Regions from separate parts of the Aerococcus vaginalis genome, predicted to be linked through region 1. Evidence: predicted binding sites of a transcription regulator. Region 1 holds the regulator's gene; the other holds the start of a gene.
The links. Region 1 encodes HrcA, which represses chaperone genes, less so after heat shock. Its sites were predicted from a motif close to TTAGCACTCNNNNNNNNNGAGTGCTAA; they were not measured.
Positions count from the first base shown of each region.

Region 2: a site for HrcA is predicted at 1,774-1,800, ahead of ACWOEX_RS04900 (co-chaperone GroES). Genes of this name have one in related genera too.

Region 1 is NZ_JBSMYC010000001.1:363,451-370,207, forward strand. Features, by position in the region: gene lepA (translation elongation factor 4) at 1-104, opposite strand, end outside; gene dnaJ (molecular chaperone DnaJ) at 219-1,367, opposite strand; gene dnaK (molecular chaperone DnaK) at 1,489-3,309, opposite strand; gene grpE (nucleotide exchange factor GrpE) at 3,359-3,916, opposite strand; gene hrcA (heat-inducible transcriptional repressor HrcA) at 3,934-4,971, opposite strand; gene ribF (riboflavin biosynthesis protein RibF) at 5,122-6,078, opposite strand; gene truB (tRNA pseudouridine(55) synthase TruB) at 6,093-6,757, opposite strand, start outside.
Region 2 is NZ_JBSMYC010000003.1:178,681-185,437, reverse strand. Features, by position in the region: gene ACWOEX_RS04915 (ABC-F family ATP-binding cassette domain-containing protein) at 1-457, opposite strand, end outside; gene ACWOEX_RS04910 (redox-sensing transcriptional repressor Rex) at 682-1,323, shown strand; gene ACWOEX_RS04905 (hypothetical protein) at 1,369-1,575, opposite strand; gene ACWOEX_RS04900 (co-chaperone GroES) at 1,835-2,107, shown strand; gene groL (chaperonin GroEL) at 2,157-3,779, shown strand; gene ACWOEX_RS04890 (NADPH-dependent FMN reductase) at 3,946-4,482, shown strand; gene ACWOEX_RS04885 (NADPH-dependent FMN reductase) at 4,765-5,301, shown strand; gene ACWOEX_RS04880 (hypothetical protein) at 5,469-5,852, shown strand; gene ACWOEX_RS04875 (aldose 1-epimerase family protein) at 6,163-6,757, opposite strand, start outside.

The DNA.
Region 1 (6,757 bases):
AAGATACGATCAGCTAGTGTTGATTTCCCATGATCAATGTGCGCAATGATCGAAAAGTTACGAATCCGGCGTTGGCGATCCAATAATTCGTCTCTGTTGGTCATTTACGTTCTTCCTTTCTGCTACTCTATCTAGTCATTGTACCATATTTCTAACAATACTTTAGTAATAAAAAGAGGTTCTAAGGCGAAGTCGCCAGATTAGAACCTCTACTTTCGTTAATTCGTGAATTTATCTTTGAGTTTATCCCAGAAATTTTTCTCTTCTGGTGTCACACTATCTCCGGATGCATTTGCGAAAGCTTTTAACGCTTCTTTTTGTTCACTATTCAATTTCTTTGGTGTAATGATTTTAATCGTTACTCTCTGGTCCCCCGTACGATCGCCATGAATTTCAGGAACCCCTTTGCCTTTGAGACGAATGACAGCGCCCGATTGTGTCCCGGCCGGAATCTTCATATTGACCTTACCGTAGACAGTAGGCACTTCCAATTCATCGCCGAGAGCAGCCTGAGCAAAGTTAACCGGCAGCTCAATCTTAATATCGCGGCCTTCACGCGTGTAGAGATCCGATTTCTTAATCTTGAAGACCACGTATAAATCGCCGTAGCCGCCACCGTTTTCTCCAGCACTTCCTTGACCTGAAAGACGCATGGATTGACCATCATCAACACCAGCAGGGATATTGACTTTGACCGTATGGGTTTTACGTTCATGACCTGAGCCTTGGCAGTTGGTACATTTATCTTTAATTTCTTCACCTGTACCATCACAGACAGGACATGTGGTTTGCGTCTGTACTTGACCGAGCGGCGTTTGACGTGTCTCACGAATGATTCCCGAACCGCCACAACGTGAACATGTTGTCTTTCCTGTACCCGGTTTTGCACCATCACCGTCACAGACATGGCATGTTTCGTCACGTTTATATTTAATTTTTGTTGATTTACCAAAAATGGCTTCTTCAAATTCTAATGTCACAGTGTATTGTAAATCTTCACCACGACGCGCACGGTTACGACGTTGTTGACCGCCGAAGCCGCCAAATCCACCACCGAACATATCATTGAAAATATCTTCAAAGCCGCCGAAACCACCTGAACTGTATGATTGATAGTTTCCTTGACCGAAACCACCGTTACCGCCCATACCTGCTGAACCAAAACGATCATATTGCTGACGTTTTTGATCATCACTCAATACTTCAAAAGCTTCATTAACCTCTTTGTATTTCTGTTCAGCTTCTGGAGAATCATTTAAGTCTGGATGATACTTTTTGGCAAGTTTGCGGTAGGCTTTCTTGATTTCTTGTTGTGAGGCATCCTTTGAGACACCTAAAATGTCATAATAATCTTGATTACCAGCCATTTACCTGTCCTCCTCATTGCACATATGCTATCTTAGCGGAATAAAACCCCGTCTGCAACGAGACGGGGTTATTCACTTGACATTTCAGCATTCAATACCGATTTGTACCGAATTGAAATGATTATTCGTCATCATCGTTAACTTCTTCAAAGTCACCGTCAACTGAACCATCATCATCATTAGTGTCTGCTGATGTATCTTGTGCTTGTTGTTGCGCTTCGTATAATTTCACGCTCAACTGTTGAAGCACTTCGAGTAGAGAATCTTTCTTCTCTTTCATTGCATCAACATCATTGTCGTCGAAGGCTTTTTGAAGTTCATCTTTCAATGATTTCGCATTTTCGATTTCAGAGGCATCTGCTTTACCTTCAACATCCTTAAGTGTGGAGTCTGTCTGGTGCAATAGCTGTTCTACTTCATTCTTGAGATCAGCTTCTTCTTTGCGTTTTGCATCTTCCTCAGCATGCGCTTCAGCATCTTTCATCATGCGATCAATTTCGTCATCTGATAATCCAGAGCTGGATTTGATCGTAATAGATTGTTCTTTACCAGTACCTTGGTCTTTGGCACTAACGTTAACGATACCGTTACGGTCAATATCGAAGGATACTTCAATCTGAGGTACACCACGAGGCGCTGGGTTGATGCCTGTTAATTGGAAACGACCAAGCGTCTTGTTGTCAGCTGCCATCGGACGTTCACCTTGAAGGACATGAATGTCTACGGTTGGCTGATTATCAGCAGCGGTAGAAAATACTTGAGATTTTGAAGTCGGAATTGTGGTATTGCGGTCGATCAACTTCGTGAACACGCCACCCATAGTTTCGATACCGAGTGATAATGGCGTAACATCCAACAATACGACGTCCTTAACATCACCAGAGATAACCCCACCTTGAATAGCTGCACCTAAAGCAACAACTTCGTCTGGGTTCACAGAACGGTTAGGTTCTTTACCCGTTAGTTCTTTAACATGGTCAACTACAGCTGGAATACGTGTTGAACCACCGACTAAGATCACCTGGTTGATGTCCGTGTTAGATAGACCGGCATCAGATAATGCTTGTTTCACTGGCTTAGTCGTACGTTCAACCAGATCCTTAGTCAGTTCATTAAATTTCGCACGAGAAAGAGAAGTTTCATAATGCAATGGACCACTTTCACCTGCAGAAATGAACGGCAAGGAAATTTCCGTAGAGGTTACACCAGAAAGGTCTTTTTTCGCTTTTTCGGCAGCATCTTTCAAACGTTGCATTGCCATCTTATCGGTAGAAAGATCAATACTATTCTGATCTTTAAAGTCTTTTACCATGTAATCAACGATACGTTGGTCGAAGTCATCCCCACCAAGTTTGTTGTCACCAGATGTTGATAATACTTCGAAGACACCGTCACCGAGTTCAAGGATGGAAACGTCAAACGTACCACCACCTAAGTCGAAGACTAAGATTTGTTCGTCTTGATCTTGTTTATCTAAACCATAAGCTAATGCAGCGGCAGTTGGTTCGTTAACGATACGATCAACTTCTAAACCTGCAATTTTACCTGCATCTTTTGTCGCCTGACGCTGAGAGTCGTTAAAGTAAGCAGGTACAGTAATCACTGCATGATCCACTTTTTCACCGAGGTAATCTTCAGCGTAGCTTTTTAAGTGTTGAAGAATCATCGCTGAAATTTGTTGCGGTTTGTAAGTTTCACCTTTAATTTCAACAGTGTAATTGTCATCACCAATGTGACGTTTAATTGAGCTTACACTGTTAGGGTTGGTTACAACCTGACGTTTCGCCACCTCTCCGACTTGTGTTTCATCCTCTTTGAATGCAACAACAGAAGGCGTTGTACGATTACCTTCAGGGTTAGGAATGATTTTCGGCTCGCCACCTTCTAATACGGCAACAGCAGAGTTTGTAGTCCCTAAGTCAATACCAATTACTTTACTCATTATTTGTATGCTCCTTTACCTTTAAAATAATTAAACGATTCAGTGCCAATTATTGCGCAATGATAACCATCGCTGGACGTAGCACACGTTCATTCAAGACATAACCTTTTTGATAGACTTGAACAACCGTGTCAGCAGGATGATCATCATCTGCTGGTACTGAACTGACAGATTGATGATAATTTGGATCGAAAGTTTCACCAGCTGGATCAATCACTTTGATCCCTTCAGCGTCAAACGCCTTTAAAAAGTTAGTATGTACCAACTCAATACCATGCTTGAGTTGTGTTGAAGCTTCATCAGCTGCATCAATCTCTAATGCTTTTTCTAAGCTATCAATCACTGGTAAGAGTTCCTTCGCAAGTGATTGTGAGCGAAATTTTGCAGATTGTGTACGTTCTTTAGCTGCACGTGCTTGCATATTTTTAATTTCTGCGGATAAGCGAAGCACTTGATCTTCTTTTTGGTTTAATTGATCTTCCAATGCCTCAATACGCGCAGTTTCTTCATTTGTTTCGTCAACTTCTGAATCAACAGTTTCTTGTGCTTCAATTTCTGCATCAACTGCTTCTTCTTCAGTCATTGCTTTTTCTTCGTCTTTAGCCACTTGATGCACTCCTTTCATTATGAATAGTTTTCAAGATATCGGTTAATTTCATATTTAACAGCTTTGAATAGCTGGGCAGTTCGAACATAAGACATATTCTCAGGTCCGATCAAGGCAAGCGTGACTTGTTTACCTGGAGATTCATCCTCGATGACTAACTGGGATGCGATCGTCATTTCTTGCAATGCATCACCAACGATCTCATCACCCATCCGAAATTGGATACCAGACTTATTCATTGGCATGAGCTGAATGACCGCATCACGGCTCTTCAATAGTTGATCAAAGGCAATCGCCTGGTGTATCCCTTGACGATTGACAAGATAGCTGAGAAAAGCCGTTTTGCCATGAACCTCAACCTGATGACTTGATAACTTAGTAATCAAGTGATTCAAGAACGGATAAACAAATGCTTGATCTTTTCGTTCATGATCAATCATCTGCTTTAATTCTGCGAATGCCTCAGTCAATGACTTCGAAGCTAGTGACTGATTGATCCAATAAACCACTTCCTCTACTTGTGCCATTTTGACACTACTTGGGAAATGGATAATTTGATTTTCAACCGTCCCTTCTTCGGTCATTAAAATCAATACAGCTTGACGATCTGTCAGTGGCACAAAACGATAGGCAGACAAATGGTAATCATCCAGTGTCGGTGCCACCGAAATGGCCACATAATTCGTCAATTCTGCTAACGCAATCGTTGCGCGATGAATCACTTCAGCCAATCCAAGATATGGTTGTGCAAAAATCTCGTTCAGCCGTTGTCGATCGCTAGGCGCAATCTCTAAATCAATGTAGCCACCAATTTGTGGAACGATATGATTTAGATAATAACGATATCCCGCTTCGGTCGGCACACGCCCCGAACTTGAGTGCGTCTTCTCTATGAGATGCGCACTTTCGAGCTTAGCCATATCATTTCGAATGGTCGCAGGACTAGCAGAGATATGATAATGCTCTTTAAGGAACTTTGATCCTGAAGGTTGACCGCTGCGTTGATAAGCATCGATAATTCCTTTCAGAACCTGATGTCGTCGTTCCAATGACATATAATCACCTCTTTTAGCACTTGCCAGTTCCAACTGCTAACAGTCTGTACTATATCATGCGTCTTTACTAATGTCAATGAAAGTCAAACTATTTTTTGACTAAATTTGCTCAATAAAAAATCGATAACACAAGGTTACCGATTGGTTGATTTACGTCATATCTGAATTGTATTCATCGCGATAAGCTAGACTGTTCGCTTGATCGTTATGCATTTGCGCAATCAATGCCTCTGCACTATCAAATTTTTCTTCACCACGTAAGAAATGATGCCAGTATACTTTCAGATATTCGCCATATATTTCTTCATTAAAATCAAATAGATGTATCTCAACAGTTTGGCGTTGTGGTTCATTAAACGTAATATTATAACCGACCGACGCCATCCCCCAATAGACCTGATGATTTAATACACATTCAACAGTGTACACACCGACATCAGGAATTAATGTATTCTCGGGAACCGATAAGTTGGCAGTCGGGTAACCCAACGTCCGTCCGCGATGCTCTCCGTTGACTACACGTCCCGTGAAGAAATAAGGATAGCCCAACGCTTCTTTTGCCTGATCAACATCTCCCGCTAATAACTGTTGTCTAATATGCGTACTGCCAATTTTCTCATGATCTATCGTTTGACGCGGTACTGTAATAACTGAAAATCGTCCCTTCGCATACTCGGGAAGTGTCTCCATATTAGCGATTGTACGCTTTCCGTATGTGTAATCAAAACCCGCCACTGCGACGACGACATCTAAATCAACGAGATAATTGTCCACGAACGCTTCGGGCGATTGCACTGAAAACGCACTAGTCATTTCAGCAACATAGAAAATATCAACACCCAATTCTTTCATCAACTGTTGCTTTTCTTCCAGCAACGTTAAGTAATTAATATCTTCTGGTTTAATCTCTTGATAAATGGTTTTAGGTGATACATCGAATGTCATCACAGCGAGCGGCAAATTTCGCTTCGATGCTTCCTGACGCGCACGTTTGATGACGGCTTGATGCCCACGATGCACGCCATCGAAGAATCCGAGTGCCATGACTATTGGGCCTCTACTCACCGCATTTTTATCAATCGGATGATGTAATCTGATTGTTTCCATGAAATTCCCTTCTACTATCGAAACATTTTAACTGGTTTAACTTCTGTTACCTGCGTCGGATGCACATCATAGATCGCTTTGAGATGCTCACCAATATATGCACAAACAGGTAAAGTGTCTGGTAATTGATGTCTATGTAGCACTGCACCATTTTCTACTAAACGCACAAGCGAGTCTGGAACGTGCCAAACGGGATAATCGGCTAACGCCTGTTCAACAGGGTGAAGGAACGACCGATCATTGTTCGCCATTTTGTCTGAAATATCATCCAATGTTAGGCAGTCTGCTGCATCAAACGGTTTAACCCCTTGTCGTGTTAAACGAGTCATCGTTGCTGGGATACCTAATTTATTTCCTAAATCAGTGGCCAAGGTCCGAACATATGTCCCTTTACCGCACACAACATGAAAAGAAAATGTCTGACGGCCTTTTGATGAATCGAAGATCGAGACATCAGTCTTGTCAAATTGATGTACAGTAATCTGCCGCTTTGGGCGTTCAACTGTTTCACCATTGCGTGCATAATCATAAAGTCTGCGTCCGTTGACTTTGACGGCAGAGTACATGGGCGGAATCTGCGTAATCTCACCGACTAGCGTCTGCATCTGTGATTGAATTGTTTGATCAGATACTGGTACATTCAATGGTTCAGACGCAATGATTTCACCACTTGCATCCT
Region 2 (6,757 bases), on a different contig from region 1:
GCACCATCCGAATTTCGGATTCGTAGCTGTAGGCGTTGCGGCGATTCAGGGTGTTTTGAATGCGATCGTAAGTCTTTAATGTTTCCTGATATTCCGGACTGTCGGGATTCACACTCAGTTCGGCCATCTGCATCGATACCGTCTCGGCCTGTTTGAGTAGTTGCTTCACATCATCGAAAGCACTCTCGACTTCTTCATAGACCGTGCGTTCAGGGGCGATACTGTCGACGGTGGCGTGCTGATCCATATAGGCGAGGCGCATCTGTTTCGCACGTGAAATCGTCCCTTCATCCGGCGCTTCTTCACCCGCGATCATCTTGAGCAACGTCGATTTACCGACACCGTTTCTTCCCACCAATGCCACACGACTATTTTCTTGAATACTTAAGGAAATGTCTGAAAAGAGTACTTCAGAGCCAAAGCGACGCTCTAAATGGTTTCCTTGTAACAGAATCATGAAATTTTTCCTTTCTTTTTCGTTCTTTTTCATCTTAGCACATGAATTTGTGATATGATAGCCTGTGACAGCTTTAACAATAATTCAGTCAAAAAGTGTCAGAGACGATAATAACAACAGCTCACGGACTGAAATCAGCAGAAAATTGTCGGTCATCACACTTGCCGATTCAATCACAAAGCTGATACAATAGTTCCAAGCATTACTTTGAGAGGAGAATCGTTATGCCTAAGATACCGAAAGCCACTGCCAAACGTTTACCATTGTACTACCGTTATTTACGTTCATTTGCGGATATGGGCAAAAAGCGCATTTCATCTCGAGAATTGAGTGACGCGGTGAAGATTGATAGCGCGACGATTCGCCGAGATTTCTCACACTTTGGTACACTCGGGAAACGTGGCTACGGATATGACGTCGAAAAAATTACAGAATTCTTCAATAAACAGCTCTATCGTGAATCTCTGACAACAGTCGGATTGATCGGGGTTGGTCATTTAGGGAACGCACTGATCCACTACAACTTCAAGAAGAGTAACAGTGTGCGTATCGGTGCCGGATTTGATGTGAACGAGAAATTGATCGGAACCGTTCAAAATGGGGTGCCGATCTATTCTATCGATGATGTCGTTGATACACTTCAGGATATGTCCATCAAGATCGTTATCTTAGCCGTTCCTGAATCACACGTACAGGACGTTGTTGATAAATTGAAAGACACGGACGTCGAAGGGATTTTGAACTTTACGCCAGCGCGTTTAGAAGTGCCAGAAGGGATGTTCGTTCAGAACGTCGACTTGGCGAACGAATTGCAGACGTTGATTTACTACATTGGTGTGAGACACCAGAACGAAAACAACGACTAATTAACTAAAAAAGCAGTGATTTCATGTCACTGCTTTTTTCATGCCTTATTTTCGATCCTGTTTTTTGAACCAGCGATAGATCGGAATACTCCGAATCAGCTGTACGAAATTGTTGGTTGAGAAGAGCAACCAAATAAAGGTAAAGAATCCGAAGCTTCCATTAGTAGAGACGGATTCAATCGCAAAGAAGAGGAACATCGCACCCAAAATCGCACGCATAATAATGCTGGTTAGAATGGCTTTTGATGGCATTGGACGGTTCCTTTCTATTTGTGTTTTCTTTAATAATAAAGTCAACGACAAGTTTACCCAACGCCATCACAAAATGCAAGAATTCGCATGGTTATCGACTTTTTCATATTAAAGGTTAAAAATTTCTAAATAAGGTCAAAAAAAGTCAACTTATCTATTGCATTTCACTAATGCTCGCGTTACTATAATTAATGTCAATTAGCACTTGAATGAAATGAGTGCTAACCGATCAACTTATGGAATATGGAGGGAAACATTAATGCTAAAACCATTGAATGAACGTGTGATTGTCAAGGTCAAAGAAGAAGTCGAAGAAAAGACAGCTTCAGGTATTGTATTGCCATCTGCTGCTAAAGAAAAACCGCAGATTGGTGAAGTCATCGCTGTGAGCGATGCAACTGAAGAATTCGTACCGAGCGTTCAAGTCGGCGACAACGTGTTGTTTGAAAAATTTGCAGGCAACGAAGTCACTTTCGAAGGTGAGAAGTACTTAATCTTAAAAGAAAAGGATCTTGCAGCGATCGTTGAATAATCCTTAAAGTACACGACTCATCAGCAAGTCAGAAAGGAAGATGTAATCAATGAGTAAAGATATTAAGTTTTCTGAAGACGCGCGTCAATCCATTCTTAAAGGGATCGACACCTTAGCAAACACTGTAAAAGTAACCTTGGGACCTAAAGGTCGTAACGTTGTATTGGAACGTAGCTACGGCTCCCCATTAATCACAAACGACGGTGTGACCATCGCCAAAGACATCGAACTCGAAGATCACTTCGAAAACATGGGTGCGAAACTGGTAACGGAAGCCGCATCTAAGACAAACGATGTCGCAGGTGACGGTACCACAACCGCAACGGTATTGACACAGGCGATCGTTCACGAAGGATTGAAGAACGTAACGGCCGGTGCTAACCCTGTAGGCGTACGTCGCGGAATCACTAAAGCCGTAGAAGAAGCGGTCGCTGGTTTGCGTGACATCGCACAACAGATCGATTCCAAGGAAGCCATCGCAAACGTTGCATCTATCTCATCCAGCAGCAAACAAGTCGGTGAATTTATTGCGGAAGCGATGGAAAAAGTCGGCAAAGATGGTGTCATCACGGTTGAAGACTCCAAATCCATCAACACATCCCTCGATGTTGTAGAAGGGATGCAATTTGATCGCGGTTACTTGTCACAGTACTTCGTCACTGACAACGACAAGATGGTGACTAACATGGATGATCCATATATCTTGATTACAGACAAGAAGATCTCAAACATTCAGGACATCTTGCCAATCTTGGAACAAATCATCCAACAAGGTAAATCACTCTTGATCATTGCCGATGACGTTGACGGTGAAGCCCTCCCAACCTTGGTATTGAACAAGATTCGCGGTACGTTCAATGTTGCCGCTGTTAAAGCCCCTGGATTCGGTGACCGTCGCAAAGCCCAATTAGAAGATTTAGCGATCTTAACGGGCGCAACCGTGATCACTGAAGACTTAGGTCTCGAACTCAAAGACATGACGTTCGATCAATTAGGTCAGGCAACGAGCATCACAATCACTAAGGACGACACAACAATCGTCGGTGGTGCCGGTAACAAAGAACAATTAGAAGAACGTATCGCTCAGATTCGTCGTCAAATCGATGAAACAGAATCCGACTACGACCGTGAAAAATTACAAGAACGCCTCGCAAAATTAACCGGTGGGGTAGCAGTCATTAACGTTGGCGCAGCCACTGAAACGGAACAAAAAGAAGCGAAATTGCGTATCGAAGATGCTTTGAACGCGACACGCGCAGCCGTTGAAGAAGGTATCGTCGCTGGTGGTGGTACAGCCTTTATGAACGTTCAAGAACGCGTCAACAAACTCGCAGAAAGCCTCGAAGGTGACGAACAGACGGGTGCTCAGATCGTGAGTCGTGCCTTGACCGCACCGTTGCGTCAAATCGCTGAAAATGCTGGTTTGGAAGGTTCTGTTATCGTTGAACACATTCGTGAAAAAGAAACAGGTGTCGGCTTCAATGCCGCAACTGGCGAATGGGTAAACATGATCGAAGCCGGTATCGTTGATCCTGTCAAAGTGACCCGTTCCGGCCTTCAAAACGCAGGTTCAATCGCAGGCTCCATCCTCTCAACAGAGGCAGTTGTCGCAGATCACCCAGAACCAGAAAAGAATGACATGCCGGCTGACCCAACACAGGGCATGTACTAAGCCGAGCAGGGTATGAGTGATTTGGACCGCACGTTCAAATAATTTCACAAAAAGTAAAAAATGCGATTTTAGCCTTTACATACAGACTGAAATTGTGTACCATATAATGGTTGATTACTGAAAAAAAGTAAGTAAAACATTGAAATCAAAAAAGGAGTTTTGATTAATGAAATTTGGAGTAATCGTTGGTTCTTTACGTAAAGATTCATTCTCTGAAGGTGTTGCTAAGGGAATCATCGCTGGTTTACCAGAAGACGCTGAAGTAGAATTCATCGGCATTGACATGCCACTTTACAACGAGGACTTCGACGAACAGGACATCCCTGAATACAACGTTTTCCATGAAAAAGTTTCAGAAAAGGATGCCATCATTTTCGTTACGCCAGAACACAACCGTATGGTACCAGCTGCGTTGAAGAACGCTTTGGACGTTGGTACTCGTCCATGGGGCCAAAATGTTTGGGCTGGTAAACCTGCATTGATCGCTTCTCAATCCACCTCTCCAATGGGTGGTATGGCTGCTAACTACGCAGTTCGTCAAGCATTGGTATACTTGGACATGCAACCAATGCAACAACCAGAATTGTTCATCAACTCTTCTAACGCATTGAACGAAGACGGAACAGTTAGCGAAGGCTCTGTTGACTTCTTGAAGGACGCAGGTAAAGGCTTCTACGACTTCGCTAAGAAATTTGTTGGCTAATTTCAATTAGACCACACTCATAATATTTTCCAACATCCGCTGATGATTCGGCGGGTGTTTTTTTGTCCTTAAGTGCGAAAGTCGTTCGCGTTAATGAAAGATCCCGCCCTCCATTTAATTGTTCACAAACACCTTGAAATAGTCGCTACAAACCGCATGATATCGCCGATAAATAAAAAGTGAAAAAATATAGGACTTTTCCCTTTACATACTTACTAAAAACATGCACTATATAAAAGTAATCAAGAGAGTAAAAAACATAAGTAAAGGAGTTTTTGACTAATGAAATTTGGAGTAATCGTAGGTTCTTTACATAAGAATTCATCCTCTGAAGGTGTTGCTAAGGGAATCGTTGCCGGTTTGCCAGAAGATGCTGAAGTAGAATTCATCGACATTGACATGCCGCTCTACAACCAGGACTTCGACGAACAGGACATTCCTGAATACAACAAATTCCGTGAAACAGTTGCTGCTCAGGACGCAATCATCTTCGTAACACCTGAACACAACCGTATGATCTCAGCTGCTATGAAGAACGCTTTGGACGTTGGTAGTCGTCCATTGGGTCAGAACGTATGGGACGGTAAACCAGCATTGATAGTTTCCCAATCATCAGGTGCTATGGGTGGTATGGCTGCTAACCACGCTGTTCGTCAAGCATTGGTATTCTTGAACATGCAACCAATGCAACAACCAGAATTGTACGTTAACTCTTCTAACGCATTGAACGAAGACGGTACCGTTAACGAAGGTTCTGTAGAATACTTGAACAATGCTGCTCACGCATTCTACGACTTCGCGAAGAAAATTGTCGGCTAATTCCTTTCTAATAGAGCCAAACTCATAATATTTTCAAGCACCCGCTGATGATTCGGCGGGTGTTTTTTTGTGTTGATATCACATTTGAATGAAAGACGTGTGCTTGTTACGATTGATATGTAAGCGGAAATAAAAACGTAGTTATTAATTTTGGGGTGACTACAAAGATGATTGAAAAAATATATCGCCCATGGGTTATGATGCTGTCTCTTATGGTATTAATTGGCTGTGCGGTGATGGTTAGACTTGCTGGTATATCTTTTCGGGAATGGGTATCTTCTCAGCTAATTATTTATATAACTTATGAAATTTATCTTTACAGATATCTCCAATACCATTGGGAACATCATAGAAAATATCAAAATGACAGTCAATCAATGTGGATTTTGGTGATATCTCATGTGGTATTGATTGGCTGTGCCGTGATGACTAAACTAGTTGGAATATCTTTTGTGGAATGGATATCTTTGCAGTTAATTCCTATTATACTTTATGGAATTTATTTCTATAGATATATTCAATACCATTGGGAGAAACACAGAAACAAGTGATAGACAATCGATCATATTCATATTTCGAGCGCTGACTGATTGAAGGTCAGTGCTTTTTTATGTTAAGTAACTGTTATGATCAATAATATGATGTATACTAGAATAATAAAAATACAGTGAGTAGGTACATTGTATTGGCAGACAGAGCCCTTAATCTGTTCGTTGGTCTTGATAAGCGACGAAGTCTTATCCATGCCTAAGCCTCGCTCTTATAGCGAGGTTTTTTATATCATTGAATAATTATTTGACTCATACAAAAAAACGCCTCCGCTAGTGGGAAACGTTTCATTCATTTTAGATATGATTCAGATTAAAAAGGTTCGAGAATATATTCAGCATCGAATGTTTCACCGGCAGCTAAGGTTTGGTTGCCGGCTTTTTGTGCGAAGTCGTGGTTACCGTTCGCGATGTCTGGGAGGCCGAACCATGGCTCGATGCAGACGAAGGTGGCGTCGGTTGGGTACGGACTCCAGATGCCGACGTATGGGAAGCCGTTCGTGTCGAGTTTGATGCCGTGCGTGCGGTCGCTGTTTTCCAAGCCGACTTTGACAGCTTTGTCGCCGAGTTCGAATAATTGTAGACCGTCCTTGAACTGTTCGCGCGTCAACATGCCGTCTTCCAAGTTAACCTGTTTCCCTGTCGTGTCGTGGATGAAGTTCCCTTCGCCGATGCCGTATTCAGTCACCTCATCGTGTGCACTGAAGGTTAATTGGTAGTCATTAAATGTTTCACCTGGCGCGAGCGGGACGTTGAAGGCAGGGTGGGCACCGATGGAGAAGTGCATGTCCCCATCATTCGTGTTCTTCACGCTGTATTTCACGCGCAGTTTATCGCCGTCCAACTGGTAACCGATACGGAGTTCGAAGTGGTACGGGAAGATTTTGAGTGTTTCGTCATTTTCTGTC